4 regions of the Paenibacillus sp. FSL W8-0426 genome follow, and region 1 is predicted to be linked to each of the others. Evidence: riboswitches for the same ligand, from Rfam matches in the RefSeq annotation. Region 1 holds a riboswitch; each other region holds the start of a gene.
What was found. Region 1 has a riboswitch for thiamine pyrophosphate ahead of MKY59_RS18105 (thiamine phosphate synthase). Riboswitches for the same ligand answer to the same signal wherever they lie in the genome.
Positions count from the first base shown of each region.

Region 2: it holds a riboswitch for thiamine pyrophosphate, as region 1 does, so the genes downstream of both, thiC (phosphomethylpyrimidine synthase ThiC) here and MKY59_RS18105 (thiamine phosphate synthase) in region 1, are expected to answer to the same signal.
Region 3: it holds a riboswitch for thiamine pyrophosphate, as region 1 does, so the genes downstream of both, MKY59_RS02245 (ABC transporter substrate-binding protein) here and MKY59_RS18105 (thiamine phosphate synthase) in region 1, are expected to answer to the same signal.
Region 4: it holds a riboswitch for thiamine pyrophosphate, as region 1 does, so the genes downstream of both, MKY59_RS04310 (ECF transporter S component) here and MKY59_RS18105 (thiamine phosphate synthase) in region 1, are expected to answer to the same signal.

Region 1 covers NZ_CP150203.1:4,062,570-4,070,325, forward strand. Annotated here, with positions in the region: gene MKY59_RS18075 (C40 family peptidase) at 1-415, shown strand, start outside; gene MKY59_RS18080 (response regulator transcription factor) at 479-1,174, opposite strand; gene MKY59_RS18085 (ThiF family adenylyltransferase) at 1,305-2,360, opposite strand; gene MKY59_RS18090 (thiazole synthase) at 2,357-3,124, opposite strand; gene thiS (sulfur carrier protein ThiS) at 3,127-3,330, opposite strand; gene thiO (glycine oxidase ThiO) at 3,327-4,547, opposite strand; gene MKY59_RS18105 (thiamine phosphate synthase) at 4,562-5,248, opposite strand; TPP riboswitch at 5,452-5,561, opposite strand; gene MKY59_RS18110 (hypothetical protein) at 5,713-6,699, opposite strand; gene MKY59_RS18115 (hypothetical protein) at 6,686-7,237, opposite strand; gene MKY59_RS18120 (hypothetical protein) at 7,230-7,631, opposite strand; gene MKY59_RS18125 (ABC transporter permease) at 7,648-7,756, opposite strand, start outside.
Region 2 covers NZ_CP150203.1:730,942-738,697, forward strand. Annotated here, with positions in the region: gene MKY59_RS03420 (IclR family transcriptional regulator) at 289-1,032, shown strand; TPP riboswitch at 1,160-1,273, shown strand; gene thiC (phosphomethylpyrimidine synthase ThiC) at 1,657-3,393, shown strand; gene MKY59_RS03430 (hypothetical protein) at 3,544-4,236, opposite strand; gene MKY59_RS03435 (hypothetical protein) at 4,331-4,498, opposite strand; gene MKY59_RS03440 (zinc ribbon domain-containing protein) at 5,022-5,810, opposite strand; gene MKY59_RS03445 (YafY family protein) at 5,886-6,836, opposite strand; gene MKY59_RS03450 (response regulator transcription factor) at 6,920-7,615, shown strand; gene MKY59_RS03455 (HAMP domain-containing sensor histidine kinase) at 7,608-7,756, shown strand, end outside.
Region 3 covers NZ_CP150203.1:467,944-475,699, reverse strand. Annotated here, with positions in the region: gene MKY59_RS02265 (Ig-like domain-containing protein) at 1-623, opposite strand, end outside; gene serS (serine--tRNA ligase) at 747-2,039, opposite strand; gene MKY59_RS02255 (hypothetical protein) at 2,366-2,845, opposite strand; gene MKY59_RS02250 (VOC family protein) at 3,060-3,446, shown strand; TPP riboswitch at 3,529-3,640, shown strand; gene MKY59_RS02245 (ABC transporter substrate-binding protein) at 3,837-4,874, shown strand; gene MKY59_RS02240 (MTH1187 family thiamine-binding protein) at 4,916-5,206, shown strand; gene MKY59_RS02235 (ABC transporter permease) at 5,206-5,964, shown strand; gene MKY59_RS02230 (ABC transporter ATP-binding protein) at 5,915-6,889, shown strand; gene MKY59_RS02225 (TatD family hydrolase) at 6,928-7,734, shown strand.
Region 4 covers NZ_CP150203.1:940,297-948,052, reverse strand. Annotated here, with positions in the region: gene MKY59_RS04330 (ATP-binding cassette domain-containing protein) at 1-604, opposite strand, end outside; gene MKY59_RS04325 (PQQ-binding-like beta-propeller repeat protein) at 736-3,000, opposite strand; gene MKY59_RS04320 (energy-coupling factor transporter transmembrane component T) at 3,141-3,935, opposite strand; gene MKY59_RS04315 (ABC transporter ATP-binding protein) at 3,910-5,385, opposite strand; gene MKY59_RS04310 (ECF transporter S component) at 5,386-5,979, opposite strand; TPP riboswitch at 6,192-6,301, opposite strand; gene MKY59_RS04305 (pectate lyase) at 6,493-7,161, opposite strand; gene MKY59_RS04300 (radical SAM/SPASM domain-containing protein) at 7,482-7,756, opposite strand, start outside.

The sequences.
Region 1 (7,756 bases):
ACCTGCTGCTCAAGCAGCAAGCGCAACCGTGTCCAAAGGACAACAAATCGTCAATTACGGTAAACAATTTATGGGAACGCCATATAAATTTGGAGCATCCACTTCGACGACCAAAAATTTTGACTGCTCTTCCTTCATGAAATATATCTTTAAAAAGTATGGCGTGGACCTTCCGCGTACCAGCGTCAAACAATCCAAGGAAGGCGTAGCCGTATCCAAAGCGAACCTGCGCGTCGGAGACCTGGTATTCTTTTCGAGCGGCAGCCGTTCCACAGGCAGCAATATTACGCACGTAGCAGTTTACGCGGGCAACGGAAAGATCCTGCACACTTACGGATCTCCAGGGGTAACGTTCTCTGACCTGAACTCGGGAAACTGGAAAAAAACGTATATTAAAGCACGCCGTGTACTGTAATTTCCCTACGAATCATTGAATATATGTCTAAAATGGCCGGATCCATTAAGGATCTGGCCATTTTTAATGGGAAGAATGAAGCATATAACCCACTCCGCGCACAGTTTGAATGAGTTTGACGCCCCTACCCTTGTCCACTTTTTCACGCAAATGTTTGATATACACATCCACCACGTTCGTATCCATTTGAAAATCATAGCCCCATACTTCCGATAAGATCGCCTTCCGCGAACAGGCTTCGTTTGCATGCCGCGCCAAAAACTCCAACAATTCGTATTCTTTCGGCGTGAGCGTCAAATACTCCCCAGCCCGGCTGACTCTCCGCGAGCGCAAATTGATTTTAAGGTCATGCACCATGATAACTTCTTCGTCGAACTGCGAACCTTGAGAAAACAAGCGAAGCAAATTTCGAATCCTTGCCATCAATATACTCGGCTCGCTCTCTTGCTCGAGTATGTCGTTTGCCCCGCTGTCCAACCATTCCACGATTCGATCCGCGGATATTGCGGTCGTAATAATTATAAACGGAATGTTGTGATGGTTCTGTCCGCGATGCCACTTCAATCCTTCGTCGGGCTGGATTGTGTCTTCAGGAGCAGCGGTCCAGATGATCATAGACAGATTCTGCTTGACCATCTCCAATTGCTGCTTGTATGTACCTGCGCTGGCCAAGAGCACGGCATAGCCCTCGGCACTCAGCGCTTCTTTTAGCGACCTTGTCTGTTCCTGGGCGCCAACAAGTAAAATGGTCGTTTTCATCCGTTCACCCGGCCTTGGACAAATTCTTTCTCTGTAGAGGTCGCGTGCGATCCTCCATATGTCGTTATGATGCCGAAAAACGAAAAAGTCCATTCCTCGAAAGGAACGAACTTGAATTTGGTGCACGGCATTAGCCAAAATAGCGATGGACAAGCGTGCGTGCTTCAGCAGTATCTTTGGTCCCGTGGACGAGGATCCGACCGTCTTGAAAAATAACCATCCGATGTTCCCCTAGGCTGAACGAGACCAGAAACGGATTGTGTTCCACGACCCCTTCCCCAAGCTTACCCAAACGTTCAGCGGTCTGTTGGAGATCCAGCTTCAATGGGCGGGAAGGACGGATCTGCACCGTATCCCTGCCGCAGAGCACGTCCGTTTTTTCGAGATTCGAGGCGGATAAATACGGAAATGAAGCCGATGCGCTGCACGAAGGACAATCCGGCTTCTTCGCGCCATCCACGTTGATCGTTATGTACTCGTTCCGCCACAGGTCAAACGACAGCAGCTTGCGCCTTAAGGCGCCATGATTTCCGCTAAGAAGCTTCATGGCTTCTGCAGTCTGATTGGCCGTGACCATCTGCACGGCTTGCGGAATGATTCCAGAAGTATCGCAGGTATCCCCGCCCAACGGCACCTCTCCGAGCAAACAATTCAAACAAGGGGTTTCCCCTGGCATAAAGGTGTAGGTAATCCCGTAGCTGCCTACGCACCCACCGTAAATCCATGGTTTGCGATGTTTTTGGCACATATCGTTGATCAGCAGTCTTGTATCAAAGTTATCCGTTGCATCCATCACCAGATCGACATCCGCAATGAGTTCTTCCAATTCATCCGTCCGCACATCCATGACTTTTCCAACGATGTCTACTGTGGAATTAATCTCTTTCAGACGCTTTACAGCAGCGATCGCTTTCGGCATGCGCTCCAATGCGTCCTTCTCTGTGTAGAGCTGCTGGCGCTGCAGGTTGCTCCACTCCACGTAATCGCGATCGGCGATCGTGATATGCCCGATTCCGGCACGTGCCAACGTCTCGGCGATTCCCGTTCCCAGCGCGCCTGCACCAATGATCAGTACACGGCTTCCTTTCAGCCGCTCCTGTCCGTTTTTGCCCAGCGGCGCGAATCGTTCCTGCCGTGAGTAACGGTTTTCTTGCTCTGGATGCTCGTTCGTGTTCGGGTTTGTCATGACTGAACCATTCCTTCCGCAGGACTGCTCGCTGCTGCATAACGCTTGACGGGGATCATGCCTGCCTCGTATGCCAATCTCCCTGCTTCAACGCCCATTCGCATGGCCTTAGCCATCTTAACCGGATCGCGTGAACCTGAAACAGCCGTATTAAGCAATACGCCATCTGCCCCCAGCTCCATCGCTTGGGCAGCATCTTTGGGAGAACGAAGGCCTGCATCCACAATGACCGGAACCGCAGCCTGTTCAATGATCAGCTCAAGATTGTACGGATTTATCAGCCCTTTGCCCGCACCAATCGGCGAGGCCCCGGGCATCACGGCGTGTACACCGAGCAATTGCAGACGTTTGGCCAAAATGACGTCATCCGAAATATACGGCAGCACCGTAAATCCTCTTTCAAGCAGCATCTCGCAAGCCCTGTACGTTTCGATCGGGTCGGGCAACAACGTTCGCCCATCGCCGATCACTTCTACCTTAATCATATCACAAAGTCCCGATGCCCGTGCCAATTCGGCGATGCGTACCGCTTCTTCGGCATTCGTCGCTCCAGCGGTATTCGGCAGCAACGTGAATCGACTCAGGTCCAACGTGTCGAGAAAATGCTTGCGTTCCCGCTGCTCCAAATTCAAGCGCCTTATAGCAAATGTCAGAACCTCTGTACCTGATGCCTCAACCGCCTGTCGTTGTACATCCAAGTCTTCGAATTTCCCTGTTCCCAGCAGCAATCTCGATTCAAAGGCATATTTTCCAATGTTTAACATACTTATCCGCCTCCCACAAAATGTACGATTTCGATTCGGTCTCCGTTTTTCAGCGGCGTCGTCTCATGAAGCTCTCGCGTTAAAATTTGCCGATTCAGTTCAACAACGACGGTTTTCACCTGAAGATTGAAAGAGAGCAACAATTTGTCCACACGATTCAACTGGTCTTCAATCTCCATCGATTGTCCGTTGACGATAATATTCAATGCATCATCCCCTTTCCGCTTAAGCGCTCCGGATTGAAAGCAGCAATCCCGAGTTCACCGGCCGATTTCCCCTCGATCAAATCCGCCAACACACTGCCTGTGATAGCGCTGAGCAAAATACCGTTCCGATAATGTCCGAAAGCGGCATACAATCCCGAATATTGTTCGCTTTCCCCCAAATACGGCAAACCATCCGGAGTCGATGGTCTCACGCCGGCCCAGGCTCGCTCGAATCGGGCGTGCGCAACGGCGGGAACCCATGCTGCCGCGGCGGAGATCAGTTTCTGGATTCCTCCAGGGGTCACATGCAAATCCGAAGCTCCCGCCAAGCTTGTTGCACCCAACCACACTTCTCCATTCGCTTTTGGAACGATATAAACATCTTCCGCATAAACGGTCCTGTCCGGTATATTTCCCCGTGCAGCGTCATGATGCGAAAACCGGACAGCAACCATTTCTCCCTTTACCGGCACGACAGGCATGTTCAACCCTACGCTTTCCATCAACTCTACTCCTTGCAGCCCGGCCGCGACTATGACATTTTTACATGTCAACATGCCAATGGAGGTTTGAACCCCTTGTATGCGCCCTGCCCCGGTTTGCAGCGTTACATTCTGAATGCCTTCCATGATTCGAGCCCCGTATGCTTGAGCGGACTTGGCATAAGCTGTGACAAGGTTTAACGGCAGCACTTCGCTTTCAGCTTGCCTGTACAACCCGCCATACGTATCCCGGCTTAGCCAGGGTGCTTGACGCTGCAGTTCCTGCCGATCCCAATACGTGCATGCATTCGAATCTGTTTCATATGCGGCTGCATATAGTCCTGCCTTTTGTCCGCTTCGAAAAGGCGTAATGAACCCGGCCTGCCGCAAGCCAATGTCAATTCCGCTCATCGCTTGAATATGCTCCCTCTGCCGGTGAACCCGTTCACGGCTGCGCCGGGCAAGCTCCGCCATGGCCGCATGATGAAAGTGCTCACTGTCGGCAGCCAGCATGCCGGCCGCCGCCGATGACGTCCCTCCACCCATTCGGGCTCGTTCCAGGAGCATTACTTCCTGCCCGCGGGCTGCCAATTCATAAGCAATGGAACAACCGATGACACCCCCTCCGATCACGATCGTTTCGGCAGACATGTCCTTTCGCGAACGTGGATTCTCTTTTTTGTCGAGAATGTCGAACCCCGAACTACCGTCTAAGCTAATGCGATCATCAAACAACGATTGCCCCTCCTTCATCTTCGTTCAATGGCGTCATTCATGGGCCGTACACCGGACATAGCCTGTTTGAATGCAGCGGCTGCTTGCTCAGGTTTACTGTTCTCCCATATGGCGGACATGACCGCAATCCCGCTTGCCCCGGCTGCGTAAATCGCATCCACGGCATCAAGGCGAATTCCGCCGATCGCAATGACGGGAATGCAAAGGGAGCTGCATATCGCTTTCAATGCAGGTATGCCTCTTGGCGCAGCGCCAATTTTGCTGTTGGTAGCAAAAACGTGCCCAAAAATAACATAATCTGCGCCTTGGCGCTCAGCGGATTTCGCCCCTTCCAAGGAATGCACGGAAACGCCCAGACGGATCGGTTCATGCTTGTTGTCCATCCGGATGGTTGTGCCATACTGTTTGAAATCCGATTCCCCCCTGTGCACGCCGCACAACTTAGGAACAGAAAAACCATCCATTCGATCAGGAATGCCATTAACGACAATTTGCGAAGCCGGGATACCCGCTTCTTGCATTCGTTCGGCCCAATGCAATCTTTGGTTGATCGCAAGATGTTTTTCCCGAATATGAATGTAATCCACCCAAGGGGTCACCCGGATCGCCTTTTCAAGAAAAACATCAAGGTCCCCCGTTCCGTTTGAAATGACATGGAGCTCCAATGATGAAGGTACTGATTGAGTTTGCGAAGCAACCATAACTCGGTTCACCTGCCTTTCGCTGAAAGAACACAAAAAACCACTCCCGCAGGGGAGTGGCGACTTATTCGTATCTTTCGTGCAATGCAAGGCAAATGCGAAACCAATGGGCATTATTCTCACGCGTTTATGCATGGAACGAGCATTGCCGATAATCGCATTGCAATCCAAGCGACGGCTGAAATACAGCCTTCCTTGTCATGACGAAAAACGTGCCACTTCCCTACGCTGGTATGATCCAGATCAGGTACAAAGGGTCCGGAATCGAATTATTCCATCTCAGCCGCATCGCGCGGCACCCCTAGTGCTCTTATGAAGTTGTAGCCTATATTACCATAGGCATCCTGTTTTGTCATCGATCATTTTTGCGTGCACTGCCAAAAATCAGGAAGATCAGCGCTTTTTTAGGTTAGACTACGCAGCTGAAAATATCGCACTATCCAGTGCCTTTTCGTCGGAGGATACTAGCGATTGATATAACAATTTTGCTCAAAATAGCCTCGAGCCGCTGCCTCCTGGGCATCCGTAAAAACTTCCTCCGGCCTGTATCCGTTCGAGCATGTGGCCGGATAATAATATTTGATGCCGCTGTCAGGATCCACACCGCCGATCACGGCCGCCCTCTTAACAAGCCGGCCGCCTCCGATGGCAAAGTTGTTGATTTTTCGGCCTCCGCTCGGAATACCCTGAATGAAAGCAATGATCCCTGTGTCATTTATAGAGTTGTACCAGTCTTCCTGGGAGATGAGCGGCAGAGTAAACGTGTATGAGATGCCATTTCTTCTGGCAAATTCGTTGTGACGATTGATGACCTCGGCCAAATCCTCCTGAACGGCACTGACAATCCGGCTTCTGCGCACATGTTCAAAATGTTGATCATCTCTCAGCAACGGGATCCGTGTCGACGCGATGAGTTCGTTCCGAAAGCCTTCAAGCCACATTTGCTTTTCGGCATCATAGGCGTAGACATAACTATCCAACGTGAAATTGATGCTGTTTCCGTCTTCGTCTGCATAGGTATAGGGTTTCTTTGGGCTCCACACGTGACGAAAAGAGTTTTCGGACTCCCCCATCATTTCCGTCTCATTGGCATACATGTAGTAACCGTCGTAGTCCAGAACAACGATAGCCGGGATATAATCGAACAAGGAGCGAATCGCTGGCGGATCGTCCTGAATCCCCAAATTAAGAGCCATCGTTTGCGTAAACGTCTCCAGCGCCAAATCTTTATCAGCGTTCACAAACTTTGATGAACCGTAGCCCGCTTCTCCACTTTGCTTTTCGTTCTGGTGCATGACCATGCCAGCGTCCATGACGGCAGTCCTCAGCGCTGTCTCGTATCTATTGCTGAGGATCTGGGCCTCTTGGAGTTCCCGACTGCTCTGCGACACGATCCAAAAAAACGGAAAAAAGACAAGCACAAAAACGATGGACAGCTCAGTAATCTTCATTCAGCACCATCCCTCCATACGTGGTAAACACGGCGGGAGATTGGATTGTCCCATTTAGCCATTCGCGGATAAGCATTGCGGGGGTTCGATTCGTATTTCTGACGGACACGGTAAAAAAATCCCCTACTGTAAACGTGTATCTTCGAGCAGGATCCTCCGCGGTTTCTAAACCGTCGGTCGGAAAAAGCTTCTCTTTGATTTGGCTTGAATAATATCCATCCAAAACCGTCTCGTACGTCCCCGTAAAAGTCGCAGGATTTTGGGGATCGATGTAATTCGGCACATATTTTTTGTGCAAATGCTCCATTGAAATGTCGTAGACATTGCCCGTGCGCGCCAATTGTTCTTCGAATTCGGCAAACATCGCTGGAGAAATGTAACCTTTGGTGCGAGCGGAATCAACAAAACGCGTGACGGTCTGGTAAACGGTCATCCGGGAAATCTCATCCTGCCGATCTGCCGTTTCGGCAGCCGGATATACATATAGCAGAAGTACCGCCAACAAGACGGCAAGCAGTTTGGATGCGGCATTAATCAATATCTCCGGCCTCCTTCCAGAACGAGATTTTATTCAGCTGCCCGGACTCGTCTCTGATAAACTCAGGCCTGTAGAGACCCATAAGCTGGACCGGAACGGTCGCCCCCCTGTCTGCCAAAGGGTCTATACGATAGGCGCTTCCGTCCACCTCCACCTGAATGGTTGTCCCCGTCATCTGTCTGACCGTATGCAGCACTTCCGCTCCGCTATAACGTTCCGGCTCAGAAATTCTCAGCGTTGCTGTCAACTTGCCCTCCATAGCTTCCGTTCCCTGGATGGTCTGATCAATGGTCTGTGCCAAGTGGCGAACATGATGCTGTCCGTGCATACAAGCTGCAACAAACATAACTACCGCCGTGCAAAACAACATAAGCTGCTGCGTGTTTCGGGACATCACCCTCCAGCTCCTGTCACGATTGTGTGAAAATAAGCCCTCTCACCACATTGGACTTATCTTTCACGATGATCGCTTTGAATTTCCCGCTCGGATTGACGTATTGGTTGTCTTTCTCGTTCATC
Region 2 (7,756 bases), 3.3 Mb from region 1:
CTTTTCCTCTTTGTGATGGCGAATAGACTTTTTTATTATCGTATGTTCCACCATAGCCAATGTCAATTCTTCAGGCGTATTTGTTACCTAATTGTTATATAGTTCTTTAGATGCATGGTTATTATTTCCTTTGAGTGCAAAATACAGGGGATGAAGTCTGATAACCTAGACCCCACGATACTTCTTCCGGTTCGAATTTAACGGGCATCGGTTTACAGATGGAATCGTTTCTCATATAATTTATGTAACCGAGTTTCATGTGATGAAACATGAGGAGGGCATTCTGCCATGGAGGACCGAAAGTTAACCGTCCGGGCTGTAGAACGGGCGCTGGATATATTATTGTGTTTTACGACCCGCAGCGATCTGGGATTGACCGAAATTGCCAGCCAGATCGGATTGCATAAGAGCACCGTGCATCGTCTCATGGCTACCCTGGAAGACCGGGGATTTGTGATCCGCGATGCGGCGACCGAGAAATACAGACTCGGCATTCGCATTTGGGAACTATCCGCGCATATGTCCCGGAGCGACGATCCCGCCATTTTGCTGCTGCCGGCGATGGAACGGCTGAGAGATCGGCTCGGGGAGACGGTGAGCTTGTATCTGCGCGACGGTGCCGAACGGATTCGGATACAGGCCGTACAGAGCGATCAGGCGATCCGCCGGGTGGCTCCCGTTGGCGCAAGGCTGCCGTTGTCCGTAGGGGCTTCCAGCAAGGTGCTGATGGCTTTTGCAAGCGAGGAAGACCGGGAAGAACTGATGAACGGCCCGGAATGGCCCGTATTCATCGATCCGCAGGCGTATTTGGCGCAGATGGCGGATATTCGGAACGCCGGCTACGCCACAAGTTACGAAGAGCGCGAACCGGGGGCTGCGGCGGTGTCCGTGCCCATTATGGGCCGGGATGGCCGGATCGCCGCCGCGTTGTCCGTATCGGGGCCTGTCAGCCGCCTTTCCCAGGAGACGCTCCATGAGTATGCTCCGGTCCTGAAAGAAGCTGCGGCGCAGATGGGACTTATGCTGGCCTGATCCGAAACGGCATTTTGGAAAATAAGGTTGTTTTTCCGCCATGTTTAGGCTAATCTGTAATGGACAGCCCAAGACATGGGCTGACTGAACTGAATAGGACGCAGCGGCAAAGTTGCCGCTAGCCGTCAAACGTTACTGGGGGAGTCCGAATTGTCCGGACTGAGACGGAATCGCATGAGATTCCGGACCCTTAGCACCTGATCTGGATCATGCCAGCGTAGGGAAGTAATCGGCGAAACAACGACGAGCATCGTCAATATGCCTTGAGTGAAGCTCCCCTGTGGGTAGACTTGCCGTGGCACGTTTGGCGATGAAGGATAAAGCCGGTTCCCTTGGGGAACCGGCTTTTTTAATGCAGTATCCGAGACATCACCGCATCTCCGTGGCATTCCGACAAGGTGGAGATGTGTGATGCGGCGGCCATGGTTGCCATGTTCCCGCCCGCCCTGGAGCTGTATCCGTGTTTTTGAATTCGCCCGTGCTGTACTTCCTTCATGCTTGGCCTGATGAACAGGTGCGCAGAATGAGCAATGCCGGACCATACCATGAGGAGGAGAACGAGCGATGAGTACAGGACACGAAACAGCGGGACAGGAAAACCATCGGGATACGGAAAAAGAAAGCATGGGGCGGCTGCGGCCTTTTCCGGGCAGCCGCAAGGTATACATTCAGGGCTCGCGACCGGACCTGTTGGTCCCCGAACGCGAAATTGCCCTTCATGACACAAGCACTCCCCAAGGGGTGGAGCATAACGAACCGCTCCGCGTGTACGATACGAGCGGTCCGATGACCGATCCGGATTATGAGGTGGACATCCGGACGGGCCTGCCCGCGCTGCGCAGGAAGTGGATTACGGAGCGCGAGGACGTTGAGTCGTACGAAGGCCGGTCGATTAAGCCGGAGGACAACGGCTTGAAGCCGGGCAGCACAAGAGCTGGAGCCGAGACGTATCCCGGCGTTACCGGGAAACCGCTGCGGGCACGGGAAGGGCGATGCGTGACGCAGATGCACTATGCGCGGAGAGGCATCATTACGCCCGAGATGGAATTCGCGGCCATCCGCGAAGGTGTGGAGCCTGAATTCGTACGGCAGGAGCTGGCCAGCGGCCGAGCCATTTTGCCTTCCAATATCAATCATCCGGAGAGCGAACCGATGATGATCGGACGCCATTTTCACGTCAAAATCAATGCCAACATCGGCAATTCGGCCGTATCGTCTTCCATTGAGGAAGAGGTCGAGAAGATGACCTGGGCCGTCCGTTGGGGAGCGGATACGGTGATGGATCTGTCCACGGGCAAAGACATTCACACCACCCGCGAATGGATCATCCGCAATTCGCCGGTACCGATCGGCACGGTGCCGCTCTATCAGGCATTGGAAAAGGTCGGAGGGGAGGCGGAGGCGCTGACGTGGGAGCTGTACCGCGACACGCTGATCGAGCAGGCCGAGCAGGGCGTGGACTACTTTACGATTCATGCGGGCGTGCTGCTCCGCTATATTCCGATGACTGCCAAACGGATGACGGGCATCGTGTCACGGGGCGGATCGATCATGGCGGCCTGGTGTCTGGCGCATCATCAGGAAAATTTCCTGTACACCCATTTCGAAGAAATCTGCGAGATCATGAAGCGGTATGACGTCGCCTTTTCGCTGGGAGACGGCCTTCGCCCGGGCAGCATTTATGATGCCAATGACGAAGCGCAGATGGCGGAACTCGCGACGCTGGGGGAATTGACCCAGATCGCCTGGAAGCATGACGTGCAGGTGATGATTGAGGGTCCTGGACACGTGCCGATGCACAAAATCAAGGAAAACGTGGACTTGCAAATGGAGATTTGCCAGGAAGCGCCGTTCTACACGCTCGGCCCGCTGACCACGGACATTGCGCCGGGGTACGACCATATTACGTCGGCCATCGGGGCGGCCATGATCGGCTGGTTCGGCACATCCATGCTCTGTTACGTTACGCCGAAGGAACATCTCGGCTTGCCGAACAAGGACGATGTGCGCGAAGGCGTCATCGCCTACAAAATCGCGGCCCATGCCGCCGATCTGGCCAAAGGCCATCCGCGTGCGCAGCGCCGGGACGACGCGCTTTCCAAAGCTCGCTTCGAATTCCGCTGGCGCGACCAGTTCAACCTGTCGCTCGACCCGGAACGCGCCATGTCCTATCACGACGAAACACTGCCTGCCGAAGGAGCGAAGCAGGCGCATTTCTGCTCGATGTGCGGACCGAAGTTCTGCAGCATGCGCATTACGCAGGATATCCGTGCATTTGCCGCGGAGAAGGGATTGTCGGAACAAGAGGCGGTTGCCGCAGGCATGCAGGAAAAGGCCGAAGAATACCGGATGCGCTCATAATGCCGGCCTTCTTGCGCGGTTGTCCGCGAATCCGTTAAATTGGCGTTATTTGTCTGTCCGCAACAAAACGGACAGGAGGAGAAGCAAAACAGCAAAAAGCAGTTCATCTCCCTATCTTGGGGAATGAACTGCTTTTTTGCATGTCATGTATCACAAGCCAGACTTTAGCTGCATATTCAATTCCCGTTGCAAATACGGTGCCAGAACGGAAAGGGGACTGTGCACGGTTATGCCGCTAGCCATCGTTACCCGTGCTGCCGCCGGAGCCATGGACAACTGGGCGGCAATCGGCGTCCAACCCGAATATCGTTCGGCATGCCGCATCAATCCCGCCTGAACGGCTGCCGCGTAACCTTCGCGGTCTCCGCGCATAATCAGCTCGAACGTGCCTGGCAGCAATACGCTCTTGGCTTGAAGGGCATGATTTGACGCTTGATGTTCCTCCTCCGGCTGTAAATGGCGCAAAAAGCGGTCCATCGTTCCTTGGACGGTGGATGGGTTGGTGAAGGCGAGCAAATAGGGCTTCGGCTGGCGCTGCATCATCGATAACAAGGGATCGTCGATGCCGATCACGGGAATGGAAGCGGGCAGGGTCTCCTGGTCCAGAACGGCCGTGAAGAGCGTGCAGGTGACGAGAATGGCATCGGCATGGCATCGGGCGATCCATTCCATCGTGCGGGCTACTTTGTCGCGGACGGTGTTTTCGGTGAAGTCTGCGTCGCTTTTGATCCGGTCTAGTCCCGGATCGACGTAGTGCACCAGTTCGACGTCATAGGCAGACAGCGCCTCCTCGATGAGTGCAATATTGGAATAATGGGCATGAAAGCAAGCGATGGTCATCATGAGGCATTCCCCTTTAGGATTGTTGCGGGAACCGTGTGAAGGTGCCGCGAACGTTTTAGCCCATTATAGAAACAGGAAGGGGGAATGTACAGCATTATCGCATGGATGGGGAGGCATTCTTTTTGGCCATTTTTTGCTGCAAAATGTCGTGGAAGGTCAACTCTTGGGTATCCCGGTTTTCTTTTTTCGGAGCGTTGACCGCTGCATTTCGCGGATACTGGTGATGGTATGGGATCATTTGCTGAATAGGCATGCGGATCATTCGGGTTCCTCCTTTTTGAGAACAGGTTATATGTAATATAAATATGATGATTTCAGAGCATGTTGATTGTTGTTTGCAAAATAGGCATATATGACTTGTTAGATGAAACAAGGGTGTGTAATGAACCTTTCCAAATCGGAATGTAGTGATTTTAACCCGATTTTCGAAATTGTAAACATTTTTAGCGATATTCAGGAGTAAAGGACCGTATATTAGGGGCGGTATATGGGAGCATGGGGCGGGGGGGTGTGCGGATAGTCCCGATCAAGCAAGACCAAAATGGGTCGAAAATAAGTCGTTTTGTCTGGTTGCATAGAAGGGGATAAGCGAACGAAATTGGTTCAATGGTCTGTAAGTACGGATAACAGAAGAACGGAAGAAGTGGGCGGCAGGGAATAGGGGAAATGAAACCGAATCGCATCATCGATGTGCAGGAAGGCGCACGCAAGGTGGGCGGGCAAACATAAAAAAAGCTGCCGGGACCCTTCCCGACAGCAAGCATGTTCAACATATTGCAGCCAAGTTATGAGCGTGGCCGGACGGCGATGTACAGTTCCGCCTGCATGTTCAGGGGATCGAGACTGCGTTCATCGTACAGCTCGAAGTCCCCGGTAAACGTGCGTTCGTCCCGGTTGTTCCAAGCCCATACAGCCCCCCAGGCTTCGCTGACCACTTCGGCCATGGGGCCTGTTCTGGTTGCAAATACAGCGTATGTCGCGGGCGGGATTTCAATGACTTCCAGATGGGGCGGCAGTGCATCGCCCGGTGCCAGTTCATGTCCAACCAGAATCGTGTATTCTCCGAGAACTCCATCCGCATAATCCGTGTAGCAGCCATAACGAGGCGTCGTGGCAGCAGGAAGGTCAGGCAAGCTCCAGTAACGCTCCCACAGCGCTTGTATGCTGCCTTTGCCGCTCATCTCCGCGCCATTGCTGGTTCTGGCGGTGACGCCGGCTAACCGTTTCGCTGGCAGGGTGACATACGTGACAGGCTGTGCCGAGGGAGATGCGTTATGCTCCTGCTTCAATTCGGCAGACGTCATCCCGGCTTGCGCGGATGCACTCCATCGTTTTAGGAAGGGAAGCTGATGGCGAAGCATCGATCGCGCGGACGGCTCGTCCATGCCTTCCTGAACGAGAATTGCGGTGCACATCTCAATCATGCCGTCCAGCGATATGTCCGGCTGCTCGAAACGCCCCTCCTTATAACAATAGATGCAATACTCGCTGGTGCTTTTCCCATCCATTTCGGTGCCCCACTGGGCAGCATTGCCGAGCGGCATTCCGCAGCTTTGACATACAGTCATGTTCATTGTAGTTCCTCCTTGTTTTTCTTCTATCGATCAGTCATAACCGAAGTATAAACGGAGGAACTGGACAGCTATCTGTCAAGTTTGCGGGGGGGTGGCATAATTTTGGGCGATCTGCACGGCGATCCGGCGTATGTGCTCGCGAATGTGAGGCGGCTCCAACACTTCGACGTCAGCTCCGAAGCTCAGGATGAAGCCATATAACCAGTTGTCTTCCGGGAACGCGACCTGGCTGATATAGTATCCTTGGCCATCCGGAACGACGTTTTCGATGCCGAACCATTCTTCGGCGGTATGCCGTGCCCGTGCATGGAAGCGGAGCGTGAGCCCCGTCTGGTTATCCGGAGCGGTCCATTCCTGCTGCCAGGGTTTGTCCTGCGGCTGAACGGGCCTGCGTTCGAAGCGGCCTTCAGTCAGCGCGACATCCCGCATGCGGACCAGCTTAAACATGCGAAAATCGTCGCGTTCATGGCAGAAGGCATACAGGTACCAGGAATGCCTTTTGAGCACCAGCGTGTGGGGATCGACCGTCCTGTGCGAATGGACGCCCTCTGCGCTGCAATATGTAAACGTGATGGAACGCAGCTGGTCGATGCCTTGCTCGATATGCCGCAATTTCTGCTGCAGCGCCTCGGAGTAAGTCCATGTGGAATAATCCACGATGAACCGGCTCGTATTGGCCTGAAAATCCCCGTTTCGGGATGCCGGCACGATGCTGCTCAGCTTCTCCATCAACAGATCGCGTGCCGTACTGGCATGGGCCGTCGAGACGCTCCGCAGCGCGGTTACGATCGAAGCCAGATCCTGATCGGTGAGCACGTTCCGGTCCAAACGATAACCTTCGGCCAGCCCGATGCCCCCGCTCGCTCCCTGATAGGTTACTACCGGAATGCCTGCCTGGCCCAGCGTATCAATGTCGCGGTAAATCGTACGAACGGACACCTCGAACGTGTCGGCCAAGTCTTTGGCCTGCACCCGGCCCCGATTGATTAACAATACTACGATGGCTAACAGTCGATCCAGTTTCATACATCTTTTCCTTTCCGAAGATTCAATGATCCAGCCAGTTGTGTTATATTGTTGAGCATCACATACATGGAGTGGAGTAAGCAATGAAGCGGATTACGATATTGGTTGCCGACGACGAAGTGGAGATTGCGGACCTGGTGTCCCTGCACCTCCAAAAAGAAGGATACCACACGATCAAGGCGTTCGACGGAAAAAGTGCCATTCAAGCGATTCAGACGCAAACGGTCGATTTGGCCATTTTGGATATCATGATGCCCGGCATGGACGGTTATGAGGTAACTCGCAAAATCCGCGAGCAGCATCATTTGCCGATCATTTTTTTAAGCGCCAAAACATCGGATATGGATAAAATTACGGGACTTGTCATGGGCGGGGATGACTATATGACCAAACCTTTCAATCCAATGGAATTGGTTGCGCGCGTGAATTCACAGCTGCGCCGTTTTCTGCAATTCAGCCAGGCTGCACCCGTCAACCGTTCGGTATTGGAGATGGGCGGGCTGGTCATCATGCCTGATCAGCACCGCGTCACGCTGTATGGCAAAGAGGTTGATTTGACGCCGAAGGAATTCGACATCCTGTATCTGCTCGCCAGCCATCCGAAACAGGTGTTCAGCGCGGAAAGCATCTTTGAGCAAGTTTGGGGCGAAGCCTATTACGAGAGCGGCAACACGGTGATGGTGCATATACGGACATTGCGCAAAAAACTCGGCGAAGAGATGGACAAAAACAAGTTTATCAAAACGATCTGGGGCGTGGGGTACACCTTTAATGAATAATCAAAAAAAACAAAGAAGCTTTCGCACCACGATGATTATGCTGCTTGGCCGGAGCATGCTTGTTTCGGGCGCGATTACCTACGGGGTGTACAAGCTGCTTCAGTGGTATTATTCCGGCGTCCGTGCAGAGGATACATTGGC
Region 3 (7,756 bases), 3.3 Mb from region 1:
GTAACCTCCACCTTGGCGATGATATCGGTAATCGCTACAGGGACTTTGACCGTGGTTGAGCCGTATTTTCCTTGCAGCAGCACGCGTCCCGGTTCCACCCCTTTGATTTTCCCATTTTCCACGACGGCGGATGGCTTGGAAACTGTCCAGACGATTTGGGAAGTGACGTCCTCTTCTTTACCGCTCGTTCGCACGATCGTTACTTTGGGCAATGCGCTCTCCTTGCCTTTGACAAAATTATAAGAGCTCGGCGATGCCTTGATCTTTTTGATTTTCTCCTGTACCTGCACGGCAAACTGCGCTTTCTCGTTATCCACCTGGGCGACGATGGTCGCTTCTCCCGCACCTACGGCTTTGATCTTGCCTTTCGTTACGGTAGCGACTTTGGCATTGCTCGACGACCATGTCACGCCAGCCGTGACGTCCTGCTCGTTATCGAATCCTTCCACCACCGCCATCACTTTCAACGAGGCCGTTTCGGAAACGCTCATTTTATCCGTATTACTTACAATTTTAATGGATGTGATATCTCCTGCGGCCGCCATGGCCAGCGATGGAATCAGCGCAACGCACGCCACGATCAAGGCTAGGGTTGCCTTGAATCCTGCTCTTAAACCTTTCATGCCCATCTTCATCTCCCATAATCCAGTATTTTACTCCTATTATAGTATATCGGAAATGGTATGCCCAGAAATGAATACTATAACTGAAGAAATTCGGATAACAGGACCATTCGACATGTTTTGTTATTTTTCTGCTTCCGGCAGCTTCAGGTATTCCAATCCCCCCATATAGGGCCGAAGCGCTGCCGGAATGCGTATGCTCCCGTCCTCCAATTGGTGATTCTCCAAAAGCGGGATCAATATGCGCGGCGATGCCACTGCCGTATTGTTAAGGGTATGGCAATAGACCAGCTTGCCTTCTGCGTTACGACAACGGATGTTGGAGCGCCGGGCCTGGAAGTCGTGCAGGTTCGACGACGAATGCGTTTCTCCATAGGCCCCGCGGCTTGGCATCCATGTTTCGATGTCGTATTGTTTATAGGTTTTCTGCGACATATCCCCGATGCACACGGCAACCACGCGATACGGAAGCTCCAGCAGCTGCAGCAGTTCCTCCGCATGTCCGGTGATCTCCTGCAGCATTCGTTCCGATTCGTCCGCATCCGGCGCACAGATAATGACCTGTTCTACCTTGGAAAACTGGTGCACCCGATACAGTCCGCGCACATCCCTGCCGCCCGATCCAACCTCGCTGCGGAAACAGGTGGACATGGCGGCCAATCGGATCGGTTCCGCTACATCCACGACTTCATCCATATAATAAGAAACAAGCGGCACCTCCGAAGTCCCTACCAACCATTTGTTCTCGCCCTCAAGCTCATATACCTGATCCCGCCCTGTGGGGAAGAAGCCCGTGTTAACCAGCGCTTCCTCCCTCACCATCAGCGGCACTTCCATCGGCGTGAAGCCTTTCTTCAATAATAGGTCGAGGGCTAACTGTTGTACGGCCCGATGCAAAAGCAAACCTGCTGCTTTCAATACATAACTGCGAGTGCCGCCGATTTTTACGCCTCGGGCAATGTCGATCATGTCATGCATTTCACCCAGCTCAACATGATCCTTCGCATCGTAATCGAATTTCGTAATCTCACCGACACGCCGCACTTCAACGTTATCTTCATCCGATGCTCCTGCCGGCGTATCCGGCGACACCACGTTCGGCACCAGCCACTGCAGTCTCGTTACCTCCTCCTGCACGTCGGCAAGCTTGGTCTCATTCTGCTGGAGCTTGTCGTTAAGCTCCTTTACGCGTGTCCGCAGCTCTTCCGCCTGTGCCCGATCTCCCGTCTGCATCAGCTTGCCAATCTCAGCCGACCAGGCGTTCCGCAAGCGGCGCCCTTCCTCCGTTTCCTGCAAAAGCCTTCTTCTTTCCTCGTCCAGCGTGAGCAGCTCGCGAACCGAAACCTTGATTTTTTTGCCGTCCGCGGCCGCCTGAACCTCATCCGCATGCGCAAGAATCCATTTCATATCCAACATGTACACCGTCTCCTTTGGGCTATAAAAATGCAAAGAGCGCCCTCATCCCTTGGGACGAGGAGCGCTCTGCTCGCGGTGCCACCCAACTTGCCGGGACAGGTAATCCTGTGTCCAGCCTCTTGGTCCGCGATAACGGGCGGTTCCGGTTAACTTGGGGAATGGGTTCGCTCCCCTGGCGAAAACGCCTCCGAGTTGGATGCTCTTCAACGGCATAGTTCCGATCTGCAATTGTTGACAATGATTATATATGAAATGCTCCCCCATTCGCAAGAGCTTCATTCATTATGTTTTCAAACGACCATTGCCCAGGAAATAAGACAGATCGGTCAAGCGCTGACTTTGCTTCTGTCCACCACATTGCCAAATACAGCCCGAACGATCGGCCCCACCACCAGAAGCTGTGCCGGAAGTGCCAGCAAGAAGTTATGGCCGATCGCCGAACCATAGCTTCGCAGGATGGAACGACCTCCAAGTCCATTGGTGAGGTAGGATGTCATTACACCATAGAAAGACATGACCAACACCATGCCGACCACCATAAAAAACGAGAGCGTCAACACGGCCACCAATTTGTTCGACTTGTCGAACGGCAGGGAAAACGCTACTTTTTTCGCCACAGGACCTACCAATATCGATTCAACCGCAAAAGCGACCACAAAACAGATCACAAACTGCAGCAGAATCTCCATCAAAGACAATTTCCCGATCATTCCGCTGTTATACAGATTAAACAACAGCATGATCGTGACCATGCCGAAGCACATCATTAATCCGAACACCACTTGTTCTCTTTTCGTTGTTGGCAATGCACTCATCCTTTCTGTTCATTTGATCATTATAGTGATCACGTTATGCCCTTCATAAGTGAACAAATTGTGAACTTTTAAAATTTAAATCTTTATTTTTTACGTAAGCGCGTTCAATTGCCGCTCTAATTCCAACTTGACAGCTTGGGTTTTCACATCTATTCTATTTCTAAAATGCTAATGGCGAATTATCTGCCCCGGGAGGTATGTTCATATGGCTTTTCAAAAACGCGTCGACCACGTCGGAATCTCCGTTCGCGATCTGGAAACAACGCTCCGCTTCTATACCGAGATTGTCGGTCTGGAACTGAAGGGACGGTTGACTCACACCAACGGTGTCATTCAGCTGGCATTTCTCGGTTTTAACGGGAGCGACGAGACCGAGATCGAGCTGATTCAGGGGTATAGCGACAAGCTGCCATCCGAAGGAACGGTGCACCACTTTGCCATCCATGTGGAGGACATCGAAGCGGAATACCGACGCATTCAGGCAACGGATGCAGAGTTCATCGATGGGGAGATTGTAACCTTGCCGAACGGATATCGTTATTTCTTCATCTATGGACCTGAAAAAGAATGGATTGAATTTTTCCAACGGTAATCCCGGTCGTCCCTCCAATTCCTTACTGGACACAATCCGGACTCTTGCCTATAATTACTGTGATAGCAACGCCCGTAACTTCATAGCTTCCCAGGGGTGTCGGAATTGGCCGGCTGAGAGTGTATCCCATAAGATACTGACCCTTAGACCTGATCTGGATCATGCCAGCGTAGGAATCGGAGTATATTGACCAAGGCACAGCCCCAAGGCTGGTGGCCATTCTCTAACGCCTGCATGCGTCCCGAATAACGGGGCGCTTTTTTGTTAATATCAGAACGTGTGGACCGCGATGCAATTCCCCTGATATGGCATTCTTAATCAGATGTTGTGGACATGAAGCCAAGGAGTACCCGTGCCGATGGCCGGACAATATGAAGGAGAGAAAAAGAAATGAAATGGCGCAAAATGATGGGCCTGATGCTCCTGTGCATCACCCTCGTAACCGTTGCCGCATGCGGCGGCAAGGAAGCGGCACCTGCCGGCGAGAACGGCAGCAGCACGGAAAAGGCAAGCGAAGGCGGCAATGCCGCACTGAAAGACGTTAAGGTGGTGCTCGATTGGACGCCGAATACGAACCATACCGGCCTGTACGCTGCGGTGGATCAGGGCTTTTACAAAGCCGAGGGACTTAACGTCGAAATCGTGCAGCCTGGCGCAGGCGGAGCGGACACGATGGTAGCCTCGAACGAGGTCCCTTTTGGCGTCAGTTACCAGGAGAGCGTAACTCAAGCACGCACGCAAAACGTACCGCTCGTATCCATCGCCGCGGTCATTCAGCACAACACGTCCGGCTTTGCCGCTCCGGTGGACCGGAACATCAAATCGCCCAAAGACTTTGAAGGCAAATCGTATGGAGGCTGGGGCTCTCCGGTAGAAGAAGCCGTCATGCAATCGATTATGGAAGGCGAAGGCGCCGACGTCTCCAAGGTGAAAAACATCAATATGGGCGATGCCGATTTCTTCACTGCCGTGAAACGCGACATCGACTTTGCCTGGATCTTCTATGCGTGGACCGGGATTGAAGCCAAGCTGCGGAATGAACCGATCGACATGCTGTACGTCAAGGATTACTCCGAAGCGCTCGACTATTACACGCCTGTGCTCGTAACCAACGAAACGACGATTCAGAATGATCCGGAGCTGGTTAAAGCGTTCATGAAAGCGACATCCGAAGGATATCAATATGCGATCGATCACCCGGAGGAGGCTGCCAACATTTTGCTGAAGGCCGTTCCGGACCTCGACAAGGATTTAGTACTCGCCAGCCAGAAGTGGCTCAGCCCTAAATATCAGGACGATGCCGCACGTTGGGGCGAACAGAAACAGGAAGTTTGGCAAAATTACGCGGACTGGATGTTCAGCAAAAAACTGCTCGACCAGCAAGTCGACGTTTCCAAAGCGTATACGAACGAATTTTTACCACAATAACGAGAACTATATAACGAAATCGGAAGGAGCCGTGAATGGACATGGCCAGCACACTGCTTAGCATACAAGTGATTCCCAAAACGCCGAACGGCGAAAACTCTTATCCTTACGTCGATCGCGCGATCGAAGTCATTCAACAATCCGGCGTCAAATATCAAGTAAACCCGCTGGAAACGACCATGGAAGGCGAACTTGAGGAGCTGCTGCAGATCGTGCGCAAAATGCACGAAGCACTCGTGGAGGCCGGCAGCCCAAGCATCATTTCCCAGATCAAAATTGCCCATAGCCCTGACGGGTTCAGCATGGATGCCCTCACGGAGAAATATCGCTAATGAATTCATACTGGAAAAGCGTATGGCCGCCCTTCGTGGCGGTTATTCTCTTTATCGCGTTATGGCAGGGAGCCGTATCCCTGTTCCATATTGAAAAGTGGATGCTTCCCGCACCCTCGGACATCGCCCGCGAAGCGGCATCTCAAGCCGATCGCCTCGGCATGCATGCTTGGGCTACCATCCAGCTTACCCTGATCGGCTTCGCTGCCGGCACGGCCGTCGGATTGCTGATCGCGATGGTGCTGCATCTTATTCCTTTGCTCAAACAGGCGTTATACCCTTTGCTTATTTTAAGTCAAAACATACCCACCATCGCGCTGGCTCCGCTCCTGCTGATCTGGTTCGGCTTCGGGCTGCTGCCCAAGCTGATCACGATCGTTCTCGTCTGTTTCTTCCCGGTCGCCGTAGCGGCCATGGACGGGTTAACGCGCACGGATGCAGCCATGATGAATTACATGCGCATGGCCGGTGCATCGCGCCGCCACATCTTCTGGAAGCTGGAGCTGCCGCATGCGCTGCCCTCCATCTTCTCCGGCGTGAAGATTGCCGCCACGTACAGCGTTATGGGCGCCATCATCGCAGAATGGATCGGCGCCGACAAGGGCATCGGTTATTACATGATGCTGCAGAAGTCCGCTTACCGGACAGATCGATTATTCGTTGCCATCATGATCATCGTGGCGCTGAGCCTGCTGCTCTTCCTGCTCATTGCCTTGCTGGAGAAGCTGCTCGTTAAATGGCGGCCGCAGAAGCGCTAACCCGACATTGAACCAAGGAAGTGAATACGACATGAATCATACCGGTTCTCCGGCAACACCAGCGGCTGCCCCAGCTATGCAGGCAAGCGAAACGGGAGCGGCTCACTCTGACGGCACGGCACCGACATCGGCATCGGCAACGGCGCCTGCGCTCAACGTCAGGAACGTGCACGCCTCCTTCCGCGAGCGGCGAAGCAAGCTGCCGGTGCTTAACGATATTTCCCTGACTGTGGGGCAAGGCGAATTCGTGGCACTCGTCGGACCGTCCGGCTGCGGCAAAAGCACCCTTTTCCATATCATCGGCGGGCTGCTGAAGCCGCAGCAGGGAGAGATCTGGATGAACGGCGAGAACGTGACCGGCCAGCGCGGCAAGATCAGCTACATGCCGCAACAACCTGCGCTCTTCCCGTGGCGCACCATCGAAGAGAACGTGCTGCTTGCGGGCGAAGTGTCTCCATCGGCCCAGCCGCGGCATACCGCGCTTGCCGAAGCGCGCCAATGGCTGGAGAGCGTCGGCCTCGGCGGCTTCGAGCAGGCATATCCGCACATGCTGTCCGGCGGAATGCAGCAGCGCGCCGCGTTCCTGCGGGCGCTGCTCAGTCCCCAGGAGCTGATGCTGCTCGACGAGCCGTTCAGCGCGCTCGACGCCTTGACGCGCAGCGACATGCAGCGCTGGCTGCTCGACATATGGGAGCTGAACCGCCGCTCGGTGCTGCTCATCACCCATAATATCGAAGAAGCGCTGCTGCTCGCCGATCGCGTCTACGTGCTCTCGAATCGGCCCGCAACGGTGATGCACGAAGTCCATGTTCCTTTTGAGCGGCCCCGTCAAGAAACGATCGCCGATCTGCCGGCATTCCTGGAGCGCAAACGGCAAATCTCCGAGTGGATGAAGCAAGAACAAAAGAAGGCCCGCCTATCCTGAGATAGCGGGCTTAAATCATGCAGAAGGAGCGTCTCTCCATGAAAATGCCAACCCATGTCCCCTTCATCGATGCCCATCTTCATCTGGATCAATACACCCCGGCCGAACAGCAGGACATGCTTCGCTCCCTGCCTTCGCACCAGGTTGAAGCGGTCATCGCCGTCTCCATGCACCTTGCCTCCTCGCAGGCCACGATGGACCTGGCGGCCAGACATCCGCATGCCGTCTTTCCGGCCATCGGATTCCATCCGGAGCAGCCTCTACCTTCGCCGTCGGAAGCGGAGCAGCTGTTCGACTGGATCGAGCGCCGCATCGATCAGGCCGTTGCCATCGGCGAAGTAGGGCTTCCCTATTACAGCCGCCAGGAGGCGGAGCAAGCAGGGAAACCTTGGGACCAATCCGGCTACGTTTTGCTGCTCGAACGTTTCGTTCGGCTCGCCAAAAAGCACGACAAACCGATCGTGCTGCATGCCGTGTACGAAGATGCCGATGTGGCTTGCGACCTGCTGGAGCAGTACCAAGTAAACAAGGCTCACTTCCATTGGTTCAAAGGCTCGCCGGAAACGATTCGGCGAATGGCGGACAACGGATACTACGTCTCGTTCACGCCGGATATCGTATACGAAGAGGAGATTCAAGCACTGGCAAGGGTGTATCCTCCAGGACAGATCATGGCCGAGACGGACGGGCCCTGGCCGTTCGAGGGCCCTTTTGCAGGCAGGATGACGCATCCAGCCATGACAAGCCGCGTCGTTCAGGCGTGGTGCGAGATTACGGGAACGGAGCCGGAGGCGGCAGTACGCATTTTCTACGAAAATACGAAGCGCTTCTATCGTTTACCCTGAAAAAGGACCCCTAATTGGATCA
Region 4 (7,756 bases), 3.1 Mb from region 1:
TCACGAGCACGACGGTGACGCCCAGCGATGCATTGACATGACGCAGCAAGTCAATGATTCCGCTCGTCGTTTGCGGATCAAGCGCGGACGTCGGCTCGTCGCAGAGAAGCAAGTCCGGACGGCTCGCAATCGCTCTTGCAATGGCCACGCGCTGCTTCTGCCCCCCGCTTAGCTGGGCCGGGTACTGCCGGGCTTTGTCTTCCAGGCCGACAAACCGCAGCACGTCCAAGCCGCGCGCAACCCGGTCGGATTTCGGCATGCGCGCAAGCTCCAACGGCATGCACACGTTGCCGATCACCGTCCGGTTGCTGACCAGGTTGAAATGCTGAAAGATCATGCCGATCGATCGACGAGCTTCTCGGAGCGCCCGTTCGTTCATGCCTGTAAATCGCTGGCCGTTCACGACCACTTCGCCCTCGTCCGGCTTCTCGAGCCCGTTCAGCATGCGCAGCAACGTGGATTTCCCCGCCCCGCTCGAGCCGATGATGCCGTGGATTTCGCCTTGGCCCACTTCCAGCGACACTGCGCTGAGGGCTTCAAATCCTTGATCCGTACGAGATCCGCGTTCGCTGTAACGCTTGCTCACGCCGTATAATGAAATCATGGAGCTTCCCCCCGCGATAGGATCATGCATGGTTCTTCAGAACACATGGAGAAAAGCCCGCACAGCCGATAACCGGAGCGCGAGCAATCCTGTTCATCTATAATAAATCATCCTTTGGCGGGAGACAAGCCTTAGCGCGAGATGTTCGCTGATAGCGTGTCTGCCGAATAGAGACCGAAGCGTCCATTGGCCGATCCGATATAAATGTCATCGCCGATGCGGTTCATCGTGCCGTTTTTGGCATCCCGATCCCGATGCTCCGGCGTACCCATGACGATATCGTGGATGCGTCCGCCGATCTTTCCGGTATTTTTGTCCAGTACCAGCAGGTCATCCCCCCGAGGCAGCAGAAGCTGGTCGCCCGCAAGAACGTAGCTTCCCTGATTGAGCAGCATCGGAATCGCGACCCCTTCCTCTTCGACGTTCCACACTACGCTGCCCGAATCGTAATCCAATGCCGCCGGAAAACCGTTCAAGACGCCATACAATCGATTCCCTTCCACCAATCCACGGTCGAACTTTCCTTCGATCGCCCATAGCTTTTTGTTGCTTTTCGGGTCGAATAATGTCGTGCTATAGTCATGGACATCTCCGTAATTTTGACCGTTTTGGTTTTCCCGGATGAGCAGACGACCGTCGTTCAACACCTCGAAACGCTGCCCATTCCGGGCTGCGAACTTCGCCTGTTCCTCCCCGGTCTTCAGGTCGATCAACACCCACTGATCATCCAGCAGCATCCAGCGCTCCTGTGAAGCAGCAGCGAAAGGATCCAGCCGTTGGATGCCGTCGAAGTAAGGATCGTGCTGCGGATCGTCGATCGTCGACTTTTTCGCCGGTTTGCTCCAAACCACCTTGCCCGTATAAGGTTCTGCGGCAACCAGTTTATTTTTATTCCAGTACAGGACGTAAGGATCGTCGGCTCCTTCGTTCAAAAGGCGATATTCCCCGCTCAGGTTCAGCGTCCACAATGTTTTTCCGTTCTTTGCATTCAGTACGGTAGTACGGGCTTTTTTGCCGTCCGATTGCACCTGGTCCTCCACAACCACAACATTCGCGGCAGCAGTAACCGTGTTACCTTCGAAACCTTGCTTGGCCGTCCGCTCCCACATCACCTTCCCGTCCTTCAGGCGAATATGACGTATCCGATGCACGTAATCTCTTTCAGCCGGATCATAGTCGGCATACAGCGTCACATACTCGCGGCTTGCATCAAGTTTTGTCAGGAACATGCCGAAGCCGGTATTGATCTGCCACAGCTTTTTGCCTGTATGCCGATCCAGTGCATAAACGGAGCCTTCATGGTAAAAACCGCTGAATCCGCCGTCATCGCCTTTGATCAACAGAACATCTTCATTCCCTGCCTGAAGGAACGTATAATTAATGTCGCCTTGATTGACCCATACCGGCTCCCAAGGCAACGTTGCCGCCAGCGCCTTGCCATCCATCCGGGACGTAAACTCATAACGATCGCTGCGTTCCGTTTCTGCACTAACCTTCCCGGGATTGCTGCCATTCTGCGGCAAATTCCAATGCATTCTCTCCAGCTTGCCTTCCGGAGTAAACGTCAAAAGCACCTGCCCGTCTTCATGCTCGTATCGCCACGTTTCCCCTATTCGCATCGGGTCGCCGGTCTGGCTCAGGTTCGGGGAATGCTCGGTCCAATCCGGTTCGCCAAGCCGCTTCGCGATCTGCCTTTCCGTATCTCCCTTATGGATCAGAATATCCGTCAGATGGCGCACCTGGCCCGTCGACAGAGAAGATTCGGACTTCATCCACCCGTCCGGGATATCCTCCTGCTGCGACACGTCTTTGGCTTGAATCCATTGCATGGACGGCCGGAACGAATAAAAATCCGCGTTCCAGATGCGGGGAGCCAGCGAAACGCCGTACCACTGCCCCTGCTGCGCGACGATAAACGCCTTTTTCTCGAGCGCAGGTCCCGCATCCCAGACCGTAGCGCTGCCGGGATAAAGATAAAACTTGCTTCCAGGCCGGAGATGGAACGTGCGCGGAGAAACGGGTTTGATGCTGGCCGCATCTTTCGTTGCATACCATGCCGGCAACCACTGCTCTCCGTTGATCTCGTCTTTGCTTTGAATCCAATCGTCCTTGACGGCATTCACTTTCAACTTAGCTCCATTTGCCGTATAGTTCTTGATTTTCATCAAATCGGCGGCCACGCTGCTGTCCTTTATGTTCGAAAACAAAGGAACGTTTGCGGGAAGCGCAACGGTGTCTCCCCGTTTGAACGCGGCTGAAGCAAGCTGTACCTGCTGAGCGCCTCCCTCGTTTTTCGCGCCCATGACCTTTGTATTCATGTTCAACAGGATGCTTCCGGCCGCGATTACGGCCACAGCCCCGGCGATTCCCAACCGCCCATATCTTTTCGTCCGCATGTTTTGGCCTCCATTCACCAAGGTCTTCGCCTTTTTGTATTGAAGTTATTTCCAAATAAGGACGTTTGGACCCGGCAAAAAGTTACCGGTTTGCAAAAAGACATATCATTCTAAGCGTGCATTGCCGGAATTCCTGCGACCTACCTTACATCCACCATTTCCGGTTGATAAGGGTAACCCACGCCAGCCAGATAAGCCAGCAGGAACGAGATGACCATGTACAAAAGAAACCAGGTGTCTGTCCGGGAGTACCCGACCGGAACATAATACGTCCGGCTTGCGCCTTCGGCGAACCCCTTCGCCTGCATGGCCACCGCCATCCGCTGGGCGCGGCGAATGCTCTGGGCCAGCAGTGGAATCGCATAACGTTTCAGGGTTCCGTAGATGTTCCAGCGCGATCGTCGGCCACCCATGCCGCGGATGCGAATCGCATACCGCAGCGTTTGGAATTCATCCAGCAGAATCGGGATCATGCGCATTGCCGCGAGGAAGCTGTAGGCATATTTAGGCGGAAGCCTCCACTGCTGCATCAGGGAATAGAACAGCCGGACGGGACGGGTCGTCAAACCGAACAGCAATCCGGCAGCAGCCATGCAGAGCGAACGGAAACCGAGATGCATGCCGCGATAGAAGCTCTCTTCGGTCACATGGATCAGGCCATACCGGAACCACGTCGTCTCTCCTTTCCCGAACATCATCATGCCCGTCGACGTGGAGATAAACACGAGGATGAACGGCGAAGCATACAAGAGCAGCCTGCGCCATGGATGGCCGCTCCAGATCAGAAGCAACAGCATTGCCACGGCCGTATTCGCCATCACGTTTAAATTGTGGATGAAAATGACGTATATGAACAGCAGCGTCAGCACGACCATCTTCAACCCGGGATTGACGTGATGAAGCCATGTCTCACGATGGGGAAAAGACAGCTGCATCCATGACCCTCCCTCCATCAACCTTCCAAGTCCGGGTACAGTACCTGCTTACGATTTCGCTGTCATGGGTCACCATCACGATGGCCGTCCCTTTCCGTCTAAGTTCGTCAAGCCTTGACAGCATCGCGAACGTATTGCGGGCATCCTGCCCAAACGTCGGCTCATCCAGCAGCAGGATGCGCTGGCCGCGTATGAGGGCAGAAGCTACGCTCAGCCGCCGTTTCTGCCCCATGGACAATTGATACGGATGGCGGTCTGCCAATGCCGCAAGCCCGAATTCCTCCAGCATGCCCAGCGTATTTGCTTGCCTCTCTGCAGGTGACATTGCGGTACCGAGCAGCGAAAATTCCACTTCGTCCACAACCGAGTTCGTCACGAACTGGAATTCCGGGTTCTGAAACACAAAGGCCATCCGTTCCGCCAGCTGCTGCGTCGTGCCGGCGGGTTTCCCCATCACGCGATAGTCCCCCGTCGTTTTCAGAATATGCATCATGGACAGCAGCAACGAACTTTTGCCGGCACCGTTGGCTCCAACGACGCCGATCCAATCGCCGGGGCGGACTTCCAGCTTGTTGACCCGGATCACCTCGGTGCTGCCCCGCCATCCGATGACGTCGCGCAGCTCCAGTACAGGTTCCTCGTGAAGTCGTTGCCGCACGGCAGGTTCAGGCCCTGCCGCGCTCCCTGCCTGCTGTCCCTGTTCCTCCCATACGCCCGGGTACCAAATGCCATATGACCTGAGCAGATCCCGCTGCTCCGCAAATATTTGCGCTGCCGGACCGTCCGCGGCGATCTGCCCTTCGGGGGACAGCACGACGATCCGATCGACCCAGTCCACGATTTCGTCGATTTTGTGTTCCACGATGATCAAGGTTTTGTTATGGGCGATCCGTTTCACCGTATCCCAGACCTGCGACGTGCCTTCCCCGTCCAACAGCGCCGTCGGTTCGTCCATGAACAATACGTCCGGTTCCAGCGCAAGAATCGAAGCAATGGCCAGCCGCTGCTTCATGCCCTGGGACAGGGATTGGATCGGAGCACGATGGCCCTCGAAGGCCAGCCCGACCTGCTGCAAAGCAAGGCCGATCCGCGCTGCCATTTGCTCCCGAGGAACGTTCCGGTTCTCCAGCACGAATGCAATCTCCTCATCCGTATGCGACATGCAGAACTGGGCATCCGGGTCCTGGAACACGATGCCTGCCCGCTTTGGCACCAGAATGTCGTCACACTTCATGGGCATCTCCACCGCATGCGGAATGATTCCGCTCAATATTTGCAGCAACGTGGATTTTCCCGATCCGCTTGCTCCCAGCAGCAGCACCTTCTCTCCTTGGCTCACCGATAAAGAGAGCCCTTGAAACAACAGGCCTTGTTCCCCGGGGAATTTGCATCTCAAGTTCACGATGCCCGCTGCTAGCCCGGTTTCCCGCACGCATTCTTGCCTGTGCATTTAATCCAATGCCTCGTAATCCTGCTTCGATGCAGGTCTTAACGTACGGGTCACGCCGGTCAGCTCCAGTGCCTTCGCCAAATAATAGGCAAATACGCCTGCGATCACGGCGCTGCCGATCAGGCGGAACCCGATAAACAGGGTGTAGTTCCAAGTCGAGAGGGACTCGATGTACCCGTATTGGTAATCCAGTATGAGCGAAGCAAGTCCTGCCCCGATGGCGGCCAGGCAGGTCACGGGCAAATTCGTTTTCCGATACAGGAATGCCGCAAAGAAAATTTCCGCGCCCAGCCCTTGCAGCAGCCCGTATACAAGCGTGGACATGCCCCATTCGCTGCCGAGGAAAGCGCTGACCGTGGAGGCCGCAACCTCGGCCAGAATGGCAACGCCCGGCTTGCGAATGACGAGAAAGGCAAACGTTCCCGCCATGAACCACATGCCGTAGATCATCTGCTCGGCATGCACGCCGAACGGTTTCATCAGATCATAGGTCGGTCCCCATATTTTGTAGATCACCCCGAATACAACCGCAATCACGATCGTGACCAAAATATCCGTTAATCTTAATTTGCTGCTGCTCCCCGCATTTACCATTTTCTCTACTCCCCTTCTCTTATCATCAGTAGTTTGAAAATAACAAAAAAGCCTCCCCGATATCGGGCAGGCCATGCGTACAGTTGACGAAACATGGGCGGAAAATGGCACATAAACAGGACAACCCACACTTATCCCATTCAGGAATAAGGCAAAGGATATGCTGCCGAATTCATGAGACGTTGTGTGCACGAATTGCGTGTTTATTTTCCCCATCATGGATCGAATGGTTCTCTACGCTGGCATTACCCAGATCAGATACGGTCAGCGGCACAAGGCCACCCTCTCAGCCCAACTTCATTGAGCTCCCGGCTTTCGTTATTTCAATGGTTATACTGTACAACAGAAGGGTATTTGTGGCAATCCCGAATCATTCCCTTTTATGCACGAGCGATAGTGAAGGCATCCCCATCACAGGAATGCCTTCGGTAGAATCCGCGATCGTTGGCGCAAAGGTCAGGCAAGACTCTTGAACATTAGAGATGACTCTCTGGCAATCGCGTCGCTGATGATTCAGTATTGCGTATTGCCCGATTGGCTCGTTTTGCCGGAGGCGAACCCTTTGAAGAGCGTAGGCACCTTGGAATACCGCGTATTGGTGATTTTGCCGACGGTCGAGCTGCTGTCCGTGCGCAGAATCGAATCCTTGACGTTGGAGATGTTGGAGTTGTCCACACTCATCGTAACCTGATAAGAGGTGCCTCCGTTTTGGCGCACCAGTTTGCCGATGTCGTCTGCCCTGAAATTTTTGATGTTGATCGTTCCCGAGGCATTCATCTGAAATACTTTGTCGTACGCCTTATACGCCGCTCCGCCCGTTATGTTAACGGTGCCGGAGGATTTCAAGGTTAGGGCGTCCTCGCCGACATCCTTCCAGGTCACGTTTTCGATATTGCAGCTGCCATAACAATGAACGCCGTCGGCAGCAGGAGCTTCAATGACTACGTTTTTCAAGGTTGCGCCTGCTTCAAGCCTGAAAATGGGCTTCTGGTTCTCAGCCTGGCTTCCGTCTCCCAACGTGTTCGGATCGGCAGCCACGCTTTTCCCCTTGCCGTCGTACGTTTCGCCTTTTTTGACGATAATCGTCGTTTTGACGATTTCGGGCGCTGCCGCTGCGGGAATCACAGCAAACAATGAGGCAGCCAAACCGGCGGACAAAAGTACGGTCAACATTTTTTTCATCATGAATTCCTCCTTGGCGATCGGATTTTCCCATTACGGGCGGTTTGTCGGCAAGCCTCGCAGATGCACAGCTCCGCTTGTCCTGGCCGCAACCTCATCCTATCAGGAAAGGAACGTTCCAAGAATAATCCGTAGTTCACATCTCTCCGACATTCACGCCAGCTCTGAGAAAATGAGACCTATCCGTACCCGTTCCGAACATCGCATCTGCCGTTGTTAACTCTCGGTGTGCTGGAATTACCTTATTTTCCTTCAGATGAAAGACAACAAGGGCCGACTTGAAATCAAGCCGTCCCCGTCTTTTTATTCAAAATCCAATCCTACGCACCGAACCGCTGGCGGTATCCGCATTTGCGGCAAAGCTCCTCCACCGCTTCGCGTCTCGAAAAACCATAGAACAGATTGTTGGCGCGCTCGCCTTCCACAATCTCCGAGAAGGAACGTTCATGCACGTTCCCCAAATTAATGACGCCTTCGCCGTCCAGGCAGCACGGAACCACCGTTCCATCCACAAGCACCGCGGCTTGCGTGCGCAACGCATGGCAAAATCCTTTACCGTCATCCTCCGGCGCATCCAGGCTTGGCCACTGAAATT